DNA from 3 places in the Fictibacillus sp. S7 genome. Region 1 is predicted to be linked to each of the others. Evidence: predicted binding sites of a transcription regulator. Region 1 holds the regulator's gene; each other region holds the start of a gene.
What was found. The regulator LexA, encoded in region 1, represses DNA repair genes until DNA is damaged. The targets are predictions, from matches to a motif close to CGAACATATGTTCG.

Region 1 (8,089 bases):
AAAATGCTTCAGGAGGCCGCGGAAATAAAAGGACTTGAAATTGGGACCGTGAGGATTGGCACATTTTCATCTGTTTCTGCCGTATGGCTTCCTGGTATAATAAAAAAGTTTACCGATCAATATCCTCATATCAAAGTAGACATTGCGGAAGGGAAACAGGAGGAAATTTCTCGATGGATTTCTCAGGGGATCATAGATTTTGGTTTTTTGATGCTGCCTGCAGCGGATTTGGAGATTTTCCATTTAAAAAAAGAGCCGTTATACTGTGTTGTTCCGGAAACCCATCATCTTGGAGCTGAAAAATCTATTAAGCCAAATGCACTCATAGAAGAGAAGCTGGTTCTCCAAAATTCTACTCTTAAAACCATCCGCATCCTGTTTAAAACAAATAAACTTTTCCCCGAAATTTTGTTTCAATTAGATGATGAACAGGCTGTGATCGCAATGGTGAAACACTCACTTGGTGTTGCCATCCTTCCGGAAATTGCATTGCATCACCTTCCAGAAGGTGTAAAAAAAATACCTCTCTCAGATGATCGGGCCATTTCCTCGATTGGGATTGGTTCCTTATCCTTTAAAAGTCTTCCCCCGGCTGCCGAAAAATTTATTGCCGCATCGACGTTATGGTTAAACGAACATTTTACATAAATATCATGATGTTTAACAGTTTACGTTAACTCTGCTGTACCAACTGCAGACTAGGTGTTTTGTGGGTCTATAGCTTAAGGGCAAAGGATGGAAATACCATCAACCTTGTAAAGGTTACAAAATTGACTTCCCTTTCTTTGTCGTGTCATGAATGATCACTTTAGGGTCGAAATAAATCACTTTTTCTATTTATTTATGAGCATGAAGATTTGCTCTTGTTCTCTTGGTGAGCATCACCGGCTTCCGATTTACGAGATAGATACTTACGATGATTAGAAAGAGGCCAGCCAGCTGGTAATAGGTAAAGGGTTCATCCAAAAACAAAATACCAATCAAAATGGAAATCAAGGGAACGAGAAAATTAAAGGAGGCGATCTTGCTGGCATTTCCATTAGAGATCAAGTGGAAATAAATGAGCCATGCGATGGCGACTGAAAATAATGCCAGAAACAATAGCGTCAGCAGCAATGGTGTGCTCCAAACGATGCTAGAGAAGCCTTCATAGCCGCTTCCGACTCCCGTCATGATCAAACCGCCAAAGATGCTTTGGATGGTGATCAGCCAGATGCCATCGACCTTCACACTGATTCTCTTCATATAAACCGTGCCAACCGCCCAGCTAAAGGCAGTGAGAATTCCCAATACAATTCCGATGGAGGATATATGAGAAGACAGACCTCCAAGACTGATTGTTGCCACACCTGCAAAGCCGAGCAACAGCCCGGTTAACTTGAGGGCAGTCATCGCTTCCCCGACCCACAGCCAGGCGATAATGCCGATCAGTACAGGTTGCAGGTAGACGATCACACTGAACAGTCCCGCAGGAACGAAAAGAAGGCCAATCGTTTGAAGACCATAAAAAAGCACAGAGTTAAACAGACCAGAAATAAAGTACATTTTCCACTTTTCACTAAAGTGAAGCTTGTCCAAACGATTCAAAGAAAAAAGAAACAGCAAAATGCCTGCACCGAGCGAGCGAAAGCCGGATAAAAGGATGGGAGGACAGTCATTCAAAGCGACCTTTGAAATCGGCCATGTGACCCCCCAGGTCATGACCAGAACAGCAATAAAAAATGCATTTAACCATGGAGACGTTTTTTTCATAGAGCGCTCTCTCCCATTTTAGAAAAACATTTAAGTATGTAAAATATAATCTTATTCTCTGACATTCAGGTTAGAATTGCAATAGATTTAAATTAAACTACGCGGTCTCTAAACTTAAATGAAAGCATAGTCAAGTGTTATTACTGTGAAAAAAGACACAGATTACGCTGTGTCTTTTTCGTGTATCTACTATTAAATTGGAGAAGGGTACGCTTGATGAATGACCTGCAAAAAAGCGGAGACGTTTCTGTTTTCTTGGGCCAGCGGGGCAAAAATATAGGAAAGCTTACGGTGAAAGGAGTGCTGGTCAATTTTGATGATGGATAGATTACCAGATTGCAGGTCCCTCTCAATCACACTTTTTGATAGAAGAGAAAGCCCAAGGCCGTGGATCACTGACTCTTTAATGCCTTGATTAGAGCTGATTGTAAGAAGCGATTTTGTCTTCAAACCGTTGGAGCGGATCACATGATTTAAATAATCGCGTGTCCCCGAACCCGCTTCCCTAGATACCCATGCCTGGTTTTGCAGATCATCCATGGTGACACTTTCTTTGGAGGCAAGCGGGTGATTTGGAGAGGAAACGATAAAGAGTTCGTCCTTCATGAAAGGGTGGACGGAAACTTCTTTTTCATTTGTCTGTCCTTCGATTAATCCGAAATCCACCTTATAGTTTCGGACAGAGGACACAATTTCTTCCGTGTTCCCGATCAGCACCTGAAGCTCCAGCTCAGCGTGGTTTTTTTGCAGCTGATACAAGAGCGCAGGGAGAATATATTCACCAATGGTAAAACTGGCTCCAATCTTCAGTTCTCCCTTTATGGTTGTGTGGTGCTCAAGGATTTGCTGCCTCGCTTGTTCATAAATGGTCAAAATCTGTTTTGCACGGTCGTATAAAAGTTCACCGGTTGGCGTGATCTGAAGAAACTTCGGCGACCGGATGAACAGCTGGGTTCGAAATTCCTTTTCCAGGTTTTTAATGTGCAGGCTGACGCTCGGTTGTGACATCCTGAGCCGTTCGGCAGTCTTCGTAAAGTTTTTTACTTCTGCCAGGGTAACAAATGTTTTTAAGGCATCATAATACATAATGAAAAACGTCCCCATCGATTAGGATTTTTAATAGTAATAATAATTAATATGTATTTTACTAATGTTATGGTCTGAGGTAAAGTAGATACTGTAAATTTTTTTAAGGGTTCTGACTATTTTTAAGATTAAAACCGACTTAATAGATCGATTTAATTTTAGTCTTAGTAGGGTGAAACCTTAATTCATAAAATGACGGGAAATTTAAATGTGAGGTGTTATCATTGCAACTTCAGGCAACAAACAGTCCATTTACCCAGGAGCAGGCAGAGCTGCTTAACCAGCTTTTGCCGAACCTGACAGAAGCTCAAAAAGTATGGCTTTCCGGCTTTCTTGCTGCATCCCAGGCGATGCCTTCAGCAAACGGCGAAACTTTGCAAGCGGTTCCTGCACCAGTATCTCAACCGGTATCAAAAGAAATTACCATTCTTTACGGATCACAGACCGGAAATGCCCAAGGTATTGCTGAAAGCAGCAGCAAAACCTTGAAGGAAAAAGGGTATGATGTGACTGTTTCATCCATGAGTGATTTTAAACCCAATCAATTGAAAAAACTTAAAAACCTTTTAATCATCGTCAGTACCCATGGAGAAGGAGATCCTCCGGACAATGCAATTTCTTTTCATGAATTTGTCCATGGCAAACGTGCTCCGCAGCTTGAAGACCTTCATTTTTCCGTATTGTCTCTTGGCGACAGCTCTTACGAGTTTTTCTGCCAGACAGGAAAAGAGTTCGATAAAGTGCTCGAAGATCTTGGCGGAACTCGCCTGACGCCTCGTGTGGATTGTGACCTTGATTATGATGAGCCGGCGGCTGAGTGGATTTTGAACGTGGTGGAATCATTAAATGATACACAGGAAGAAGCGGTCAGCAGTGTTTCATCAGCGAATGTTCCTGCAACCTCCGGGGAATCGCAATACTCTCGAACCAATCCATTTCAAGCTGAGGTACTTGAAAACATCAACTTGAATGGACGTGGATCGAATAAAGAAACACGGCATCTCGAAATCTCTCTTGAAGGCTCCAATTTATCCTATGAACCGGGAGACAGCCTGGGGATTTATCCGGAGAACGACGCCGTTTTGGTCGATATGCTTCTGGATGAGCTCAAATGGAATCCAGAAGAAATCGTCACTGTAAACAAGCAGGGCGATGTAGCACCTTTGAAACAGGCGCTGATTACCAATTTTGAAATTACGGTTCTCACCAAGCCGCTTCTTCAGCAGGCAGCGCAATTTACCGAAAATGAAAAACTTCATGAAATGTTGTCGGCTGGACATGAAGAAGAATTGAAAAACTACCTTTCCGGCCGCGATCTGCTGGATCTGATTCAGGACTTTGGTCCGTGGGCAGCTTCACCGCAGGACTTTGTCAGCATGCTGAGAAAGATGCCTGCCCGTTTGTATTCCATTGCCTCAAGCCTTGAAGCCAATCCGGATGAAGTTCATCTTACCATTGGCGCTTTAAGGTATGAATCGTTTGGACGAAACCGGAACGGTGTATGCTCCATTCTTTGTGCGGAGCGGCTGGAGCCTGGTCACACGCTTCCGGTTTACATCCAGCATAACCAGAATTTCAAGTTGCCTGAAAATGGCGAAACACCGATCATTATGGTTGGCCCCGGAACTGGGGTGGCACCATTTAGAGCCTTTATGCAAGAGCGTGAGGAGCGGGGAGCAGGGGGGAAATCCTGGATGTTCTTTGGCGATCAGCATTTCGTCACCGATTTTCTCTATCAGACAGAATGGCAAAAATGGCTTAAAGGCGGTGTTTTGACGAAGATGGATGTGGCCTTCTCCCGTGATTCTGAGGAAAAGGTATACGTTCAGCACCGCATGCTTGAACAGAGCAAGGAATTCTTCCAGTGGCTTGAAGATGGAGCGGTTCTCTATATTTGTGGAGATGAGAAAAACATGGCCCATGATGTACATGAAACATTGATCGACATCATTGAGAAAGAAGGAAACATGACACGCGAACAAGCGGAAGACTATGTGGCCCGTATGCAGCAGGAAAAACGATATCAGCGTGATGTGTATTAAGCGGGAACAGAAAGGAGTTTTAAAGATGTCAAATCCTAAATTAAAAGCACCTGACGGCAAGCCGAGTGATGTTGAACGTATAAAAGAAGAAAGTAATTATTTGAGGGGTACGCTGAAGGAAGTGATGCTTGACAGGATCAGTTCAGGTATCCCGGACGATGACAACCGTCTCATGAAGCATCACGGCAGCTATCTTCAGGATGACCGTGATCTTCGCACTGAGCGGCAGAAACAAAAGCTTGAGCCTGCTTATCAATTCATGCTGCGCGTGAGACTCCCGGGTGGTGTTGCCACACCATCACAATGGCTCACCATGGACCGGCTGGGAAATCAGTATGGAAATGGAACACTGAAATTGACCACAAGGCAGACCTTCCAGATGCATGGCATTTTGAAGTGGAACATGAAAAGTACGATCCAGGCCATCCATGCTTCCCTTATGGATACGATTGCCGCATGCGGAGACGTAAACCGGAATGTGATGTGCATTTCAAACCCTTACCAATCCGAAATTCATTCAGAAGTATACGAATGGTCCAAGAAACTGAGCGAATACCTCTTGCCAAGAACTAGAGCGTACCACGAAATCTGGCTTGACGAAGAAAAGGTGGCAGGCACACCGGATGCAGATGAAGTGGAACCGATGTACGGGCCGCTTTACCTGCCGCGTAAATTTAAAATCGGCATTGCTGTTCCTCCATCAAATGATATCGATGTCTTTTCACAGGATCTCGGATTCATTGCGGTTATTGAAGATGGCAAGTTGACTGGTTTTAATATTGCAATTGGCGGCGGCATGGGTATGAGCCACGGAGATAAGGAAACCTACCCGCAGCTGTCCAAAGTGATTGGTTTTTGCACGCCTGACCAGATTCTTGAGGTGGCGGAAAAAACCATTACTATTCAACGAGACTACGGAAACCGTTCCAAGCGAAAAAACGCCCGTTTTAAATATACAGTTGACCGCCTGGGGGTTGAAACCGTAAAAGAAGAATTGGAAAACCGACTCGGTTGGAGCCTGGCCGAAGCTAGGGACTTTTCCTTTGAGGATAATGGAGACAGATATGGCTGGGTTCAGGGTCTTCAAGATCAATGGCATTTTACGCTGTTTGTTGAAGGTGGTCGTATTACAGACTTTGAAAACTACAAGCTGATGACCGGCCTGCGTGAAATTGCCAAGGTTCACACTGGGGAGTTCCGTTTAACTGCGAACCAGAACTTGATCATTGCAAATGTGTCCGAGGAAAAGAAGCAGGAGATCACGAATCTTCTCGATCAATATGGAATGCTCAACAGCCAGAACGTTTCTGCTATCCGCCGAAATTCTATGGCTTGTGTAGCACTTCCGACGTGCGGCCTTGCTATGGCTGAAGCGGAGCGCTATCTGCCGGTGCTGATGGACAAAATTGATCAGATTGCGGATGAAAACGGGTTGCGCAACGAGGAAATCACCGTTCGGATGACCGGCTGCCCTAATGGATGTGCACGGCATGCACTCGGTGAAATTGGCTTTATCGGCAAGGCGCCGGGCAAATACAATATGTATTTGGGTGCAGCTTTTGATGGCAGCCGTTTGAGCAAAATGTACCGCGAGAACATAGGGGAGGAAGAAATACTAAAGGAATTAAAAGTTCTTTTCCCGAAATATGCGAAAGAGCGTCTTGAAGGCGAACACTTTGGAGACTTTGTCATTCGAAGCGGAGTTATTAAAGCCACAACAGATGGCACCAATTTTCATTTATAATCCTAAAAACAGCGGCCCGGCAGTTATGCCGGGCCGCTGTTTGCTTATTTTTAATGTAAGGTGCGGTACACACCAATTACTTTTCCGAGGATGGTCACGTTTGGAAGAAGGATGGGTGATAACGAAGAATTTTCAGGCTGCAGACGGATATGGTCTTTCTCTTTAAAGAACCGTTTGACGGTTGCTTCATTCTCGTCTGTCATCGCTACGATGATATCACCATTTTCCGCTGTAGGCTGCTGCTTTACGACAACCAAGTCCCGATCGTAAATGCCTGCTTCAATCATACTGTCTCCTTCTACAGTTAACATAAAAACATTATCGTCTCCTACTACATGCTCTGGAAGAGAGAAGTACTCATCCACATTTTCAATGGCCGTAATCGGAGATCCAGCAGTAACCTTACCGATGATCGGCACATTGACGGATCGTGATTTGGTGATGATCTGGTCGGATTCAAGCCCCAATACTTCAATGGCCCTTGGTTTGGTAGGGTCACGGCGAATCAGCCCTTTTTTCTCCAGACGAGAAAGATGGCCATGAACGGTAGAGCTGGACGCCAGCCCGACGGCTTCTCCGATTTCCCGAACGGAAGGAGGGTATCCCTTTGCATTAACTTCCTCTTTAATAAATTCCAGGATATCAATCTGTCTTCTGGATAACTTTGTCATTATATTCGCACCTCATTCACTGAATACTCTTGAAAAAAGTATAGCATTTAAAAGCAAGATATACAAACATAAGTTCGAAAAAAACCCTTGAAAAGAACAGCTGTTCCCATTATAATGAGAACAAATAGGAACAAACATTCGCAGGGGTGATAGGAAATGAAGGGATTTTCACCGGTAGTTATGCTAATATCTATTTTTGCAGCAGGGTTTTTTATGTTTGCCCATCAGACACATGTTGAAGGCTCGAAGGAGTATATGGAGATTACAGTTAATAAGGGAGATTCACTCTGGAAAATTGCAGAAGAATATACTAAGGACCACAAAAGCAATTGGGCATTTGTAGACTGGGTGGAGAAGAACAACGGAATACAGGCAGGGGCCATTACACCGGGCCAGAAGCTCATCATTCCAATCAAAGCAGAAAAAGACAGGTGATGTTACTTGAACGCCATTATTTATTGCAGGGTAAGCACAGAGAAGGAGGAGCAGGCCGCTTCTCTTTCCCGGCAGGAAGAAGAATTAACAAGATTGGCTAAAGAGCATGATTTTACGATCGTTTCTGTCATCAAGGAACGGGAAAGCGGGTACAGCCTCGAACGGGAAGGCTTGCTGCGCATCATTGAAATGGCCCAGAGCGGTGAATTTGAAGTTCTTTTGGTATCAGATGATACCCGGCTGGGCAGGGGGAATGCCAAAATTGTACTGCTTCATGAACTGCTGAAACGTGAAATTAAAGTGTATACCTTCAGCAGCCAGGGAGAGTATCATCTTTCCGAGGCAGAATCGATGGTGCT
Region 2 (6,422 bases), 3.6 Mb from region 1:
CTTCATTCATTTGTAATAAATAGTAAGAAAAATTCGGGAATGGGAAAAAATCAGAAAACAACGGGGAGAAGAGGGCTTCTCATGAAGAAACCATCTCTTCCACATGCATACGAGGTTAAAAGGGACTGGGGGTGCAGTACCCGCTTTTCCAGTGAATGTTTGTTGTAGAAACAAAATCCCCCGCTCCCCACTCATGGGGATTAAGCGATCTTACTGTTTTGTGGAATTACCAGGTGATTTACTTTTTATCGTCATCCGGTATGGGAAGATAGCGAAAAATGTCTCCAGTCTCAAAACTGTCAACAAGCGTTTCAAGCCAATAATAATACTTCTTTGACTCGTGGATCAGCTCAAAATGGCGCTCTGCTTCGGCACGGATGGCTTTATCCACCTTTGTATGCTGAATCACGGTCTGTAAATCCTTCTCCGACATTTCAATGGCTTCCAGATTAAGTCTCACTTCACGCATCCATTTAATACAGAAAAAGTGAATCAGTGATTTGAAAAAGTTTTTTTCCGCTACAAAAACATCCTTGCGTGAACCTTTTTGCCATGTTTTATGAACCACATTAATCTCTTGAAGTGTCCGTACAGCCGTGCTCATACTCGGCTTGCTCATCTTCAGTGCTTCCTTCATTTCATCAAGCGTCATTGCGTTTTCAAAATACATGGTTCCATAAAGTCTCCCTGCTGAAGGAGTAACTCCATAAAGATCCATCGTTTCTGCAATGGAATGGACAACACAATGTTTCCCTTCGCTCGTTCAATAGCTTCCCGAGCCATCTCATTATGATCTTGCATTCCAACCATCCTTATTAATTCGTTAAAAATTTTCCTTACATTACCCTGTGTTACATGAATAAATTCTTATGTCAAATGCTCATAAAAAAATCAGATGTAAATATAGATTACCTACATTATAGGGGGGATTTTCATTTTTTATTTCACGGAAATTGAGCGAGGCTTGGGGTTTACAAATGAAAAAAGAGACGTCAAATTATATAATGTTCAAAACATTAAATTAAAATTTAATAAACTAAACTCCTTTGTGTAAATCCTAACAACCTGTTTGGAAATGATGAGTACACTTATAATGTAAAAAACTCCAGTCCGCTTGGACCGGAGTTTTTTATTTTTTACTATAAATATGGGATAATAGATAAAGAAACAAAAAAGTGATCCTTCCTCTTATTAAAAGGGTACCTGTATTTCATAATAGGAAGGAAAGCATTTTTAGGTATTGGACAATGTATGCTTCCTTATTTACAATAGAATTAACCTAGTGATTTGGAGTAACTAAACAATGGAACCCATTACTTTTAAAGATTATTATGATAATACTGTTAAGCTTTCCTTTGATGACCATCCTTTTTCCACTGACCCAAAGCATGTCTGGGTACTGTGCCGTTTTCGCGGGCAATGGCTCCTGACAGAGCATCCGCGGCGGGGAATTGAATTTCCCGGCGGAAAAGTTGAACCGGGAGAAAATGCAGATCAGGCTGCTGTCCGTGAAGTTTTTGAAGAAACAGGGGGACATGTTTCATCCCTTCATTATTTGGGACAGTATAAGGTGGATGGCAAAGGCGGCATCATCATTAAAAACATATATTATGCTACAGTTGATAAATTATTGTTGAAAGATCGTTATTATGAAACTAACGGACCTGTCTTTTTTGAGGAATTGCCGGAATCCTTTGAAGGACAACAAAAGTTCAGCTTCATGATGAAGGATCAGGTGCTCATACAAAGTCTCCAGCATACGAAAGAAAGGTTTTTGTAGAGCCTTCATTGCACAGCCGCATCCCATGGATGTTGGCTGTTTTTTTATTCTGCAAGATTTGTATAGAAATACCACGCGTTGCTAAAGCTGAATTGGGGTACGTGTCCTATAGTGAAAAAAAGGAGGCTTTGACAGTGGATAGAAACAAACAAGAACAGCGTGAAGAAGTAACCAAAATGGTAAAACAGCTGGATCCAAAAAAATTTGAAGTGATCAAACAAACTCTTCCGGTTGTTAAAGAACATGGTGAGGCCATTACCAAGAAATTCTATCAGCGGTTATTCGAAAGTCATCCCGAATTGAAAAATATGTTTAATATGACCCACCAGATTACCGGCCATCAGCCAAAAGCACTGGCAGAGGCCGTGTATGGAGCTGCAGCAAACATAGAAGACCTCAGTCAGATCATGCCTATCCTGGAGAGGATTGGCCAAAAGCACCGAAGTCTGCAGGTAAAACCAGAGCATTACCCCATTGTAGGCGAACATTTGCTGGGGGCAATCAAGGAAATTCTGGGCGATGCAGCGACTGACGAGATTCTTGATGCATGGGCCGATGCTTACCAGATTATTTCAAGTGCATTTATTAAAATGGAAGAAGGATTTTATAAAAGCGCAGAGACCCAGTCAGGCGGGTGGGCAGGATTTAAGAATTTTATCATTGACCGGAAAGTCAGGGAAAGCGAAGTCATTACTTCGTTTTACCTTAAGCCTGAAGATGGACAAGCATTGCCATCATTCCTTCCGGGACAATATATTACAGTGAAAGTTGAAATCCCCCAGGAGGAATATACCCACCTGAGACAGTACAGCCTGTCTGACCGGCCGGGTCTGGATTATTTCCGGATCAGTGTAAAGCGGGAAGGACCAAAAGGCGAAGACATAGGGCCCGGTGTGGTATCCACGGATTTGCATCAGTTATACAATGAAGGGGATGTACTTCCCATTTCTGCTCCTGCCGGCGATTTTTATTTGGATGTTGACAGTAACAGGCCGGTTGTGCTCATCAGCGGAGGGGTTGGTCTGACTCCGGTTACAAGCATGCTGCATACCATCAATGCCAATCAGCCCGATCGAAAGGTTGTCTATATTGAAGCGGCGCAAAATGGAAGCGTCCATGCTTTCAGGGAAGAAGTCCGCAAGGTAAGTGAACAAAATCCAAATATCACATCCTATTTTATTTATACACAGCCCTCAAACGAGGACCGAGAAAAAGAGTATTTTGACCGTGAAGGCTACATTACCCTTGAATGGCTGCAGGAGGTATTGCCCTCAAAAGATGCCCAATTTTACTTTTGCGGTCCATTGCCGTTCATGCAGGTGGTCAACTCTGCACTGAACCAATGGGAAGTGCCCGAAGAGGATATTCACTATGAATTCTTTGGATCATTCGGGAACCTGGAAGAGGCGTAAATACTTGAACCCCTCCGATCAATGAGGAGGGGTTTTGGTCATGTCCGTAATTTAGTTTAAGCGTAAGGGTTACAGTGTCCGGTTCTTGATCAGCTTTTTTTCGAGAGCTTCCACAAGCTGATACATAAGGGTTGCCAGCAAAGCGATAATCAGAAGGCTCATCAATACGAGGGTAAAATTGAATACCTGAAAACCGTAAATAATCAGATAGCCCAGTCCTTGTTTGGAAACAAGGAACTCTCCAACAATGACCCCAACCCAGGAAAGGCCGACATTTACTTTCAATGCCGAGATAATCGCCGGAAAACAGGCGGGGAGGATCACCTCTTTAAAACATTGATACTTTGAACCTCCGAACGACCGGATGACTTTTACATAGTTGGGTTCTACATTTCTAAATGACGTATAGATTACGATGGTTGTAATAATGACAGAAATTAAGATCCCCATTGCCACAATGGATGTTAGATTGGGCCCGAGAGCTACGATAAGAATAGGGCCAATGGCGACTTTGGGCATGGCGTTTAGAATGACAAGGTACGGATCAAGAACTCTGGAGAGAAAGGGGAACCACCAGATCAGGGCAGCGAGCAGGGTTCCGAATAACGTTCCAAGCAAAAACCCAATCGCTGTTTCTGAAAGGGTCATACCAATATGACCGAAAATACTTCCATCCGCTATTTTCTCAGCAAGCAATGCAAGGATTTTCTGTGGTGAACTAAAGAGAAGGGGATCGATCCATTTTTGGTCTGAGCTGTACTGCCAAAGACCGAAAAAAAGAATGAAAATCAAAAGCTGAGAGAGTCTGACTTTGATTGTTTGTTTGCGCAGGTTCAACAAGTAGTCGGAGTGGGTTTTACTCGGTGTCGTTTTGTTCAATTTGTTCCAACTCCTCCCAAATTTGCTGAAACATCACAGAATAATCAGGATGCTGGCGCGCTTCAAACGGCAGACGCTTTCTCAGATGGCCTGATACCGGAAACGTCCGGAAGATTCTTCCCGGCTTTGTGGAAAATAAAATGATCCGGTCGCTCATGGCAATCGCTTCTCCAATATCGTGGGTGACCAGAATTGCGGTTTTGCCATGTTCACGCAGAGTAGTAGAGACTAAATCTTCAAGTTTTAGTTTGGTTTGATAGTCAAGTGCGGAAAACGGTTCATCCAGCAGGAGGATCTGCGGGTTGGTTGCGAGTGTGCGGACCAATGCCACACGCTGTCTCATGCCGCCGGACAATTCATTTGGGTATTTATCCAGGGTGTCGTATAAGCCGATTTCGCTCATCAGGGATAGGGCATATGAGGTCCGCTCATCGTTCAGACAACCTTGCAGTTTTAATCCTACCAAAATATTGTCTTTGATTGTCTTCCAGGGAAACAGGTAGTCTTGCTGAAGCATATATCCAATTTTCGCATGGGGTTGTGTAATTAACTGATTTTTCAAGGAAACTGTGCCGTTCGTTGGCTGTATTAGACCCGAGATGATGGAAAGCAGGGTGGACTTTCCGCATCCACTCGGTCCAAGAAAGGAAACAAACTCTCCCTCGGAGACAGAGAGTGTAATGTCTTCTAATGCAGTCGTGGCCGTTTGCTTGGAAAAGTACGTTTGACCGATCGATTTTAATTGTAAGAAGGCCACTATGATCCCTCCATCGTAATTTTATGATTTATTTTGTGGCATCACGGGAAAAGGTGGTGTTAACCAGTTTCTTGTAATCGGCTTTTTTCGGAAGCTCTCCCGCTGCTTTCATGACCGACTGCAGGTTATTCCAGGCATCTTGTTCGAGGATCGGATTTACCGCATAGCTGTGCTGACCTTTGTAGCGGTCCACAACCTTTTCAATAAGATCAACGGGTGTGTCTTCAAAATACGGAGCGATCAGTTCCGCCGTTTCCTTTGCCGTATGTGTTTCTACATAAAGCTGCGCCTTATAGATCGCTTTGGTAAAGCGTTTGAGCACATCCCCATTCTTTTTCATATAGCTTTGTTTGGACATATAGGATGTATATGGCAGCTTTCCGGATGCTTCACCGAAGGAGGCCACCACATGGCCGATGCCTTTTTGTTCAAACAGGCTTGCCTGTGGTTCAAACAACTGCACATAGTCCCCTGTACCGGAAGCGAAGGCGTTTGGGAGCAAAATGCACCCTTTGTTCCTAATTTTTAATTAACCCTAACATCTACCAACTCTTCAAATTTAATTCTATGTACTTCATCATGTTTATCGACTATTCGTAATTCCTTTTTACAGGATCAATATAATGAACTTTACCAATCATTAAATGAAAATCATCTTTGTTAAAGTATGTTAAGCATAAATATTGATTAGCAGCCATAACATCACAAATTGTATCTTCCATAACTTGTACCTGTTGTTCATCTAGTTCTGGTTTCTTTTTCTTTGAATCATTCCAATCAAATTCTTTTATTTTTTTCACATGCTCAGGCATAAGCATTCCTTGCCATTTCATTTTTCCTCGGTCACGAATCAATTTCATCACCATCCTTATGTAAATATTGTATACGAACACACGTTCCTTTATCGCTGGAAAAATAAACAATTTTACCAATTCGATTGTCAAAGGCCGTTTATTAATAATGAAAAAATGTTATGCATATACATTAAATGGGTGATGTTATGGAAATTCAATATCGGGGTAAAAGGTATGACTTTGTTTGTAGTAAAAATGAGGTAAAGCTTGTAGATAAGTCAGACCAAGAAATCAAAGTAGATATAAATTTTATTAAGGAGCAGGAAGCTCAACGAAAAGCAGAGGAAGCGTTAAAACAATTCTGGTCAAATATAATTCCTGAGTAATTAAAACCAATATCTCCATTAACAATCACTTGTCAAAAGTGATTTTTTCTTTTTGAATTTATTATTAGGCATACACTTTTAGACAACGGGGGAATTAATCATGAAAAGAGTGTGGTGTCTCTATCGTGTTTCAACTAAACAACAGGTAAATACAGATGATGATATCCCTATACAAAGAAATGCATGTTGTCAGTTTGTTGAACAACAAAGTGATTGGACAATTACGAATGAATTATATGAACGTGGCGTTTCAGGGTGGAAAAAAAGAGTTGAAGATCGAGACGCTTTAAATACGATTAGAGAAGCAGCAGTGGCTAAAAAATTTGATGTCTTATTGGTATTCATGTTCGATAGGTTGGGACGTAGGGAAGATGAAACACCTCTGATTGTAAATTTCCTAAATGAGAACGGTGT
Region 3 (8,089 bases), 3.1 Mb from region 1:
GTGCGTTTTCCGACACAGGAGCCGGCTATTCTGCTGGTGAACGGATTCTGGCTGCCCTGGTCGGCAGTTTGATCGTCCTTTTGATCAACTTTCTTATATACAAGCTATTACTATTTCTAAAAAAATAGAAGAGCTCTGCGAGGATTTTCTCGCAGGCTCTTCTTTTTGCCTCAAATTATTTTGTTACTGATTCTCTTTGTTTCAGCAATGTTTCCATTCGCTTTTTATCACGTTTTAAAATCGGCGCCAAATAACGGCCGGTATGAGATTCGGCAACCTCGGCAAGCTTTTCGGGCGTTCCTGCACCCACGAGGGTACCGCCTTTATCTCCGCCTTCCGGTCCGAGGTCAATCAAGTAGTCACATTGTTTGATAACATCCAGATTATGCTCGATCACGACGACGGAATCTCCGTTATCCACAAGGCGCTGAAGCACCTTGAGCAAACGTGAAATGTCATCAACGTGCAGTCCTGTTGTCGGTTCATCAAGGATATAGATCGTTTTACCCGTTGAACGCTTATGAAGCTGGGAAGCAAGCTTCACCCGCTGTGCTTCTCCTCCGGAAAGGGTAGTCGCTGACTGGCCCAGCTTGATGTATCCTAATCCGACATCAAGGATGGTGGACAGCTTGCGGTTGATCTTTGGAATGTTGGCGAAGAATTCAACCCCTTCTTCCACTGTCATATCCAGGATATCCGCAATATTTTTTCCTTTGTATTTCACTTCCAGCGTTTCACGGTTATAGCGTTTTCCATGGCAAACTTCACATGGCACATACACGTCCGGCAGGAAATGCATCTCAATTTTAATGATCCCATCCCCGCGGCACGCTTCACAGCGGCCGCCTTTTACATTGAAGCTGAACCGGCCCTTTTTGTAGCCGCGAACCTTTGCTTCGTTGGAAGAGGCAAATACATCGCGGATGTCATCGAACACACCGGTATAGGTTGCCGGATTGGAACGAGGAGTTCGTCCGATCGGGGACTGGTCGATATCAATAACCTTGTCAATATGCTCCAGCCCTTTGATTTCCTTATGCTGCCCCGGTTTTACTTTCGCTTTATGAAGCTTCTGGGCCAATGCCTTATGAAGAATTTCATTGACGAGCGTACTTTTTCCTGAACCGGAAACACCGGTTACTCCGGTAAAGAGCCCCAATGGAATTTTTATTTTTACGTTTTTAAGGTTATTTTCGGTAGCTCCCACAATTTCAATGTTCCTTCCGTCCGGCTTCCTTCTTTGGGACGGGAGCGGAATAAAACGTTTGCCTGACAGATATTGCCCGGTCAGGGAATTTGGATCATCCATAATTTCATTCGGCGAGCCCTGTGCCGTAATCGTTCCACCATGGGCACCTGCTCCAGGGCCAATATCGATAATATAATCGGCCGCCAGCATGGTGTCCTCATCATGTTCGACAACGATCAGCGTATTTCCGAGGCTTCTCATTTCTTCAAGCGTACGGATCAGCCGGTCATTGTCCCGCTGATGAAGTCCGATGGACGGTTCATCGAGAATATACAACACACCCATCAGCCTTGAACCTACCTGTGTGGCCAGACGGATTCGCTGTGCCTCTCCACCGGACAATGTTCCTGCCGCGCGGTTCAAGGACAGATAATCAAGGCCGACGTTAACGAGGAATCCGATCCGGTCCACGATCTCACGAAGAATAAGACGGGCGATCGCGCGTTCTTTGTTGGTAAGATCGAGGTTCTCGAAAAATTCCTTGGCTTCGGTCACGGACAGCGCTGTCGCTTCACCAATATGCTGACCATTAATTAACACAGCCCGCGCCTCATTTTTCAAACGGTATCCTTTGCAGGTCGGACATGCTTTTTGGCCCATGTAGCCTTCCATCTGCTCACGGATGTAATCCGAACCTGTCTCTTTGTAACGGCGTTCTACGTTCGCAAGAACTCCTTCAAAGTAGATATCGCTCGTTTTAACCTGCCCGAAATCATTTTTATAGCGGAACCGGATTCGCTCCGTATCGCCGCCATATAAAATTTTATCAAGCTGATCTTTTGGCAGATCCTTTACGCGAACATCCATATCGATGCCAAAGTGAGTGCACACGCTTTTCAGAAGCTGCGGATAATATTGTGAACTTACAGGCGTCCAGGGTGCAATGGCATTTTCATTTAGCGTCAGGTCCCAGTCCGGAATGACGAGTTCCGGATCGACCTCCAGTTTCATTCCGAGTCCGTCGCATGATGGGCAGGCTCCGAATGGGCTGTTGAAGGAGAATAATCTTGGCTCAAGTTCCCCAATGGAGAATCCGCAATACGGACACGCATGGTTTTGAGAGAACAAAAGCTCTTCTTCTCCCATGACATCCACCGTTACCGTTCCGCCTGCCAAATTCAATGCCGTCTCAAGCGAATCCGCCAGCCGGGTGGCGATTCCTTCCTTCACTACAATCCGGTCGACAACCACATCGATGGAATGCTTCTTATTCTTCTCAAGCTTAATGTCTTCGCTGACATCCAAAAGCTCTCCGTCCACTCGAACACGAACATAGCCCTGCTTCTTGATATCCTCAAGAATTTTGACATGCTCTCCTTTTCGCCCGGAAACGACCGGAGCCAAAATTTGGAGCTTGGTGCGTTCAGGATATTCGAGAATGCGGTCAACCATCTGTTCAATGGTCTGAGAGGTAATTTCAATGCCATGATTCGGACAGACCGGCCGCCCGATCCTGGCAAACAGAAGCCGTAAATAATCGTAAATCTCTGTGACCGTTCCTACTGTGGAACGGGGGTTTCTGCTCGTTGTTTTCTGGTCGATGGAAATAGCGGGAGAAAGGCCCTCAATGGAGTCAACATCCGGCTTGTCCATCTGCCCAAGGAACTGCCTCGCGTAGGCTGAGAGGGACTCGACATAGCGTCGCTGCCCCTCGGCATAAATGGTATCGAAAGCAAGCGAGGATTTCCCCGATCCTGACAGTCCTGTCAGAACCACGAGCTTATCACGAGGAATCGTAATATCTATATTTTTCAGGTTATGAGCGCGTGCACCCTTCACCGTAATGTTTTGATTCGTAGACACTTGTTATCACCTTACCCTTCAGCTTTTAGCTCAAGTATCAAATCGCGAAGTTCTGCTGCACGTTCAAACTGCAGATTTCTTGCCGCATCCTTCATTTCAGCTTCCATTCGCCCGATGAAGGCTTCGCGATCTTTTTTGCTCATCTTCTGTTTTGGTGCCTTGGATGTGTACTCTTCGGCATCTTCTGCCGCCTGAGTGGCCCGGATGGCATCGTGAACCGCTTTTTTTATCGTTTGCGGCACAATGCCATGTTCCTCGTTGTACTGCATCTGTACGTTTCTGCGCCGCTGTGTTTCACCGATAGCAATCTCCATGGACCTGGTGATCTTGTCGGCATACATAATGACATGTCCATTGCTGTTACGTGCCGCACGGCCGATCGTCTGAATCAGGGATCTTTCGGAACGAAGGAATCCTTCCTTATCCGCATCGAGTATCGTAACAAGAGAAACCTCAGGAATGTCGAGTCCTTCCCTGAGAAGGTTAATCCCCACTAGCACATCAAACACACCGAGCCTCAAATCCCGGATGATCTCAATCCTCTCCAGCGTTTTAATCTCAGAATGGAGGTATCTTACCTTTATACCCATTTCCTGCAGGTAATCAGTCAGATCTTCAGACATTTTTTTGGTGAGCGTAGTCACGAGCACGCGTTCATTTTTGGCAACACGGTCGTTAATCTCACCAAGAAGATCGTCAATCTGACCTTTGCTCTTACGCACTTCAATGGTTGGATCCAGCAATCCGGTAGGCCGGATGATCTGCTGGATGGGTTCCGGAGCATGCTCCTCTTCATATGGGCCGGGTGTTGCAGATACATAAATGTGCTGAAACTTATCTTTTCCTTCAAATTCATCGAACGTCAACGGTCGGTTGTCTTTCGCTGAAGGCAAGCGGAATCCATGTTCAACGAGTACATTTTTACGTGCCTGGTCACCATTGTACATTCCGCGTATTTGCGGCAGTGTCACATGCGACTCATCGATCACGATCATAGAATCATCGGGAAAATAATCAAGAAGTGTGTACGGGGTGGATCCGATGGGGCGCAATGTCAGATGAAGAGAATAGTTTTCAATCCCCGAGCAAAAGCCCATTTCACTCATCATCTCAATATCATAGCGGGTGCGCTGCTCCAGACGCTGGGCTTCAAGCAGCTTGCCGGCATCATTCAATTCCTTCAGCCGCTCTTCGAGTTCAGCTTCAATCCTCTGAATGGCCATCTTCATTTTTTCTTCACGGGTGACAAAGTGGGATGCCGGAAAAATGGCCACATGATTACGCTCGCCGACAATTTCACCTGTGAGGGCATCTACCTCTGTAATCCGGTCGATCTCATCACCAAAAAATTCCACACGCAGGCACCGTTCATCACGGGAAGCAGGGAAGATTTCCACGACATCGCCGCGCACGCGAAAAGTACCGCGGGTGAAATTAATATCATTGCGGTTATACTGAATGTCCACCAAATCCCTCAAGAGCTGATCGCGGTCACGTTCCATTCCGGTACGCAGCGAAATTACCATGCTCTTATATTCTTCCGGGGACCCGAGGCCATAGATGCAGGACACACTGGATACGATAATGACATCCTTTCTTTCAAACAAGGAAGACGTGGCACTGTGCCTTAGCTTATCGATTTCATCGTTAATGCTTGCATCTTTTTCTATAAATGTATCAGACTGCGGAATATAGGCTTCCGGCTGATAATAATCGTAATAACTTACAAAGTATTCAACAGCGTTATTCGGAAAAAATTCCTTGAATTCGCTGTAGAGCTGCCCGGCAAGCGTTTTGTTGTGGGCAATTACCAGAGTCGGTTTGTTTACTTCCTTGATGACATTGGATACCGTAAAGGTTTTTCCTGTACCTGTAGCCCCAAGAAGCGTCATTTTTTCCTTCTTCTCATTAATTCCTTTTACAAGCTGACGTATTGCCTCAGGCTGGTCTCCTTGAGGTTTATAAGAAGATACGAGCTCAAATGTTTCGCTCACATTCATAACCTCCGTCCTAAATTTTGCTAATAAGATTATAACACAGCAGACCTGTGAAACTCTAATTTTTACGAACAAATATTCGCGCGTCAAATATTGGAAATCAATACCGCATGGAAGAATGTATAGTATGCTACTGTTTTTCTTTTTTTAAAGAAATTCGCTCATATAAGCAAAAAAAGCCAGCCCTCTGAAAAGGCAGACCTTTTTATATCACTTTACGTGCCTGTTTTTTATGGATGCCCAACCCCATCCAAAATCCGATCACCAGGGAGCATGCGGCAATGGCTTACCCGGGTTGTTTCCCCCTTTACCATCGGCAATACCGTTGCCAGAATAACCTCTGTCATTCTTTTTTACCTCTATTCTTTCTGCTTTCCTCGGTACGCTAAGCAGAAAAAAACCAAAACCCATAGGCTTTGGCAATAAAGGGGGTGAGTTGCTTCAAAAGCTTTTTACCCTCATTAACTCTTGTTCAAACATTAAAATAAAAAAAGTTTTTAAAAAAGAGTTTTGAAGTTACCTACAAAGGGAATTTACATAATATTCCCTTTTATTTGCGATTAACAATTAAACAGGAGGTTTTTCCATGAATACTCGCAGGGTTATTGGTATTTATCCTTCAGAAAATAAAGTTCTCAATAAACTAAAGTTACTTAAGAAAGATGGCATGAAAACAGAACACATGATCATCGTCAACCCCTCTGAGCCTCAAAAAAACCTGCCAGCTCCACCAAATATTCTGCAAAAACTCATAATGATCGGCGTTTCCGAAAGCGAAGCCAAATTATATGCTGAAGTGTTAAAAGAAGGACAATACATCTTGCTCAACACCGTCACCCACAAGAAATACTTAACCTGATTTTTTTGTTCCCCAAACATATCAGCCATCACTTCTCCATATAGTGTAGGAAGAAGGAGGCGCATCCGCTTGAACGAAACCGACCAGTTAAAAGCACTGAATCAACTATTGGAGATTATTCATTACAAGGGAAATGCCCGGAAACTATCTTTTATGAACCGGTCCCTTTTTCATTCCAAAAAAATAAAATCAAAAAACATCACCCGCCTTCGTTCATAAGGGAGGGTGTTTTTCTTTTATCTCATAACACGGTATAGAGATGGAAGAAGAATAAAAATAAGCCGCTATTCCTTTTTCCATAAGGAGTTGGCGGCTGTTAATTTAATCGTTGCATACACCACTTGATGGCAGTAACTTCGGTTCCTACTTCCAGCATGGTATGAACGTTGAAGATATCCATAAGCTTCTGAACACCCGGCAAGCCTGTTCCCAATCCTCCCGAACTGGTGTAACCGGATTGGAGTGCCAGATTAATATCTTGAATACCAGGCCCGCGGTCGACGGCCGAAACACGGATACCGGCGCGATGGTTTTCCCTGATCGCTTCTACAATGATTTTTCCTTCGCCTGCGTAGAGATAGATATTTCTTGCAAGCTCGGATATTGCTGTCTTAATTCTCACTTGATCAACTGCATTAAATCCGATCTCCCGTGCCAGTACCTTTCCCTTCTGCCGGGCGATGAAGATATCGTATTCACGTTTTATTTCAACCGTAACCTGGTGATAGTTCACGGTAAGCACCTCTATTCCTGGATTATTGGTAGTGCTTACTTCCTACTGGCACGGGATATGGGATTATGTAAAAACTTCAGAATGTAAAACGAAACTATACTCCACATACCTTTCAACAATTTAAGTATTATTCCTTTTTATTTCAACAAATTTGTTCTGATTTGAGGATATATTACTACATATTCAGCTGTTTACGGTGTTAACTGCTTATTTCGGCATTTTTCTTCTATTTCCTTCGCATGCAGATTTATTCATTTGCTCCTGCTTCTTGAGTCAAAAAAAAGCCCCCATCCGATGATGAGAAGCTTTGTGTCTTGTTTTCTATTTTCCGGAATTTTCATGGCCGGGCAGCTGTTCATCAGGAGTGGACTGGCCTCCCGCCGAAGTATTGTCATCAGGGATAATGGCGACCTGATTTCCTGAAGCGTCAGGTTTTGCTTTTCCGGATTCCGAGCTTGGCAGGTTATCATTTGATGAGCCGAAATCTGCAATTGAAACTACTTTAAGCCCTAAACTGTTTAGATTATCATTTAGCTTGTTACGAAGGTCCTTATCAAACGTTTCATGTGCTTCTGCCGTATATTCAAGCTGAACATTAATCGTTTTCATTTGAGATCTCCTCCTTCATTTCTTATGCAAAACCTATTCCCGTTTTTCTTCAGCATAAACAAAGAGTGACATCAGTCACTCTTTGTCGGGAAAGTATGGATTGATATGGATAAAGACTTCTGATATATCCGGAAACTGTGTTTGAAGTTCATCTCTCAGGTTTCTGGCGATATCATGCCCTTCTTTAATGCTCAAATCAAAATTAACCGATATGCGCAGGTCCAAAATAATGTAATGTCCATGTGTTCTTGCTCTCATGCGGTCGATTCGCTTTATATCGGGAAACTCCATGACGACTTTTCGATATTGAGAAAGAACCGGCTTCTCAATATTTTTGTCCATGAGGATGTCGATCGACGAGCCCAGAAGCTTCAGAGAAATTCTTAGTATGAGAAAGGCCACGATCAAGCTCGCTGCTGCATCGCCATAGAGCAAATAGTGTATATTATATTTCTCGCCGATAATGGAAAGAATTACACCAAAAAAAGCAGCCAGAGAAGCCACAATATCTGCTTTATGGTCAAAGGCGATCGCTATGATGGCTTTACTGTTATACTTCTCTCCAAGTTTCATTGAATTGCGATACAGAAGATGTTTCGCAACATAGGAAAACAGAGCCGCCACCAATGCAATGTATTCAGGAGCTTCAGGCTCCCCCAGGAAACCAAGAATCCCTTCAACAACAATGTAAATGCTGACAAGAAATAGAATGATTCCAACAAAGCCTTCACTCAGGACTTCTGCTTTCCCATGTCCAAACGGATGGTCCTCATCAGGCGGCTTATTGGAAATGCCGACCACAGCGAGAACAGCTATAGAAGCCACAATGTCCGCAGCCG

Region 2: the regulator LexA is predicted to act here: its motif matches at 5,715-5,728, upstream of DMO16_RS23475 (YolD-like family protein).
Region 3: the regulator LexA is predicted to act here: its motif matches at 5,118-5,131, upstream of uvrB (excinuclease ABC subunit UvrB).

What each region holds. Positions count from the first base shown of each region.
Region 1 is NZ_QJKL01000001.1:1,023,140-1,031,228, reverse strand. Features, by position in the region: gene DMO16_RS05245 (LysR family transcriptional regulator) at 1-648, shown strand, start outside; gene DMO16_RS05240 (DMT family transporter) at 838-1,752, opposite strand; gene DMO16_RS05235 (LysR family transcriptional regulator) at 1,945-2,838, opposite strand; gene DMO16_RS05230 (assimilatory sulfite reductase (NADPH) flavoprotein subunit) at 3,063-4,880, shown strand; gene cysI (assimilatory sulfite reductase (NADPH) hemoprotein subunit) at 4,906-6,624, shown strand; gene lexA (transcriptional repressor LexA) at 6,675-7,295, opposite strand; gene yneA (cell division suppressor protein YneA) at 7,452-7,730, shown strand; gene DMO16_RS05210 (YneB family resolvase-like protein) at 7,737-8,089, shown strand, end outside.
Region 2 is NZ_QJKL01000001.1:4,616,034-4,622,455, forward strand. Features, by position in the region: gene cudC (choline uptake/conversion transcriptional regulator CudC) at 239-718, opposite strand; gene ytkD (RNA deprotection pyrophosphohydrolase) at 1,304-1,780, shown strand; gene hmpA (NO-inducible flavohemoprotein) at 1,957-3,192, shown strand; gene DMO16_RS23460 (ABC transporter permease) at 3,262-4,071, opposite strand; gene DMO16_RS23465 (ABC transporter ATP-binding protein) at 4,049-4,828, opposite strand; gene DMO16_RS23470 (ABC transporter substrate-binding protein) at 4,857-5,285, opposite strand; gene DMO16_RS23475 (YolD-like family protein) at 5,419-5,688, opposite strand; gene DMO16_RS23480 (hypothetical protein) at 5,817-6,008, shown strand; gene DMO16_RS23485 (recombinase family protein) at 6,109-6,422, shown strand, end outside.
Region 3 is NZ_QJKL01000001.1:4,080,674-4,088,762, reverse strand. Features, by position in the region: gene DMO16_RS20730 (hypothetical protein) at 1-128, shown strand, start outside; gene uvrA (excinuclease ABC subunit UvrA) at 176-3,052, opposite strand; gene uvrB (excinuclease ABC subunit UvrB) at 3,064-5,046, opposite strand; gene DMO16_RS20715 (hypothetical protein) at 5,636-5,908, shown strand; gene DMO16_RS24410 (hypothetical protein) at 5,978-6,127, shown strand; gene DMO16_RS20710 (anti-sigma regulatory factor) at 6,225-6,641, opposite strand; gene DMO16_RS20705 (hypothetical protein) at 6,963-7,250, opposite strand; gene DMO16_RS20700 (cation diffusion facilitator family transporter) at 7,326-8,089, opposite strand, start outside.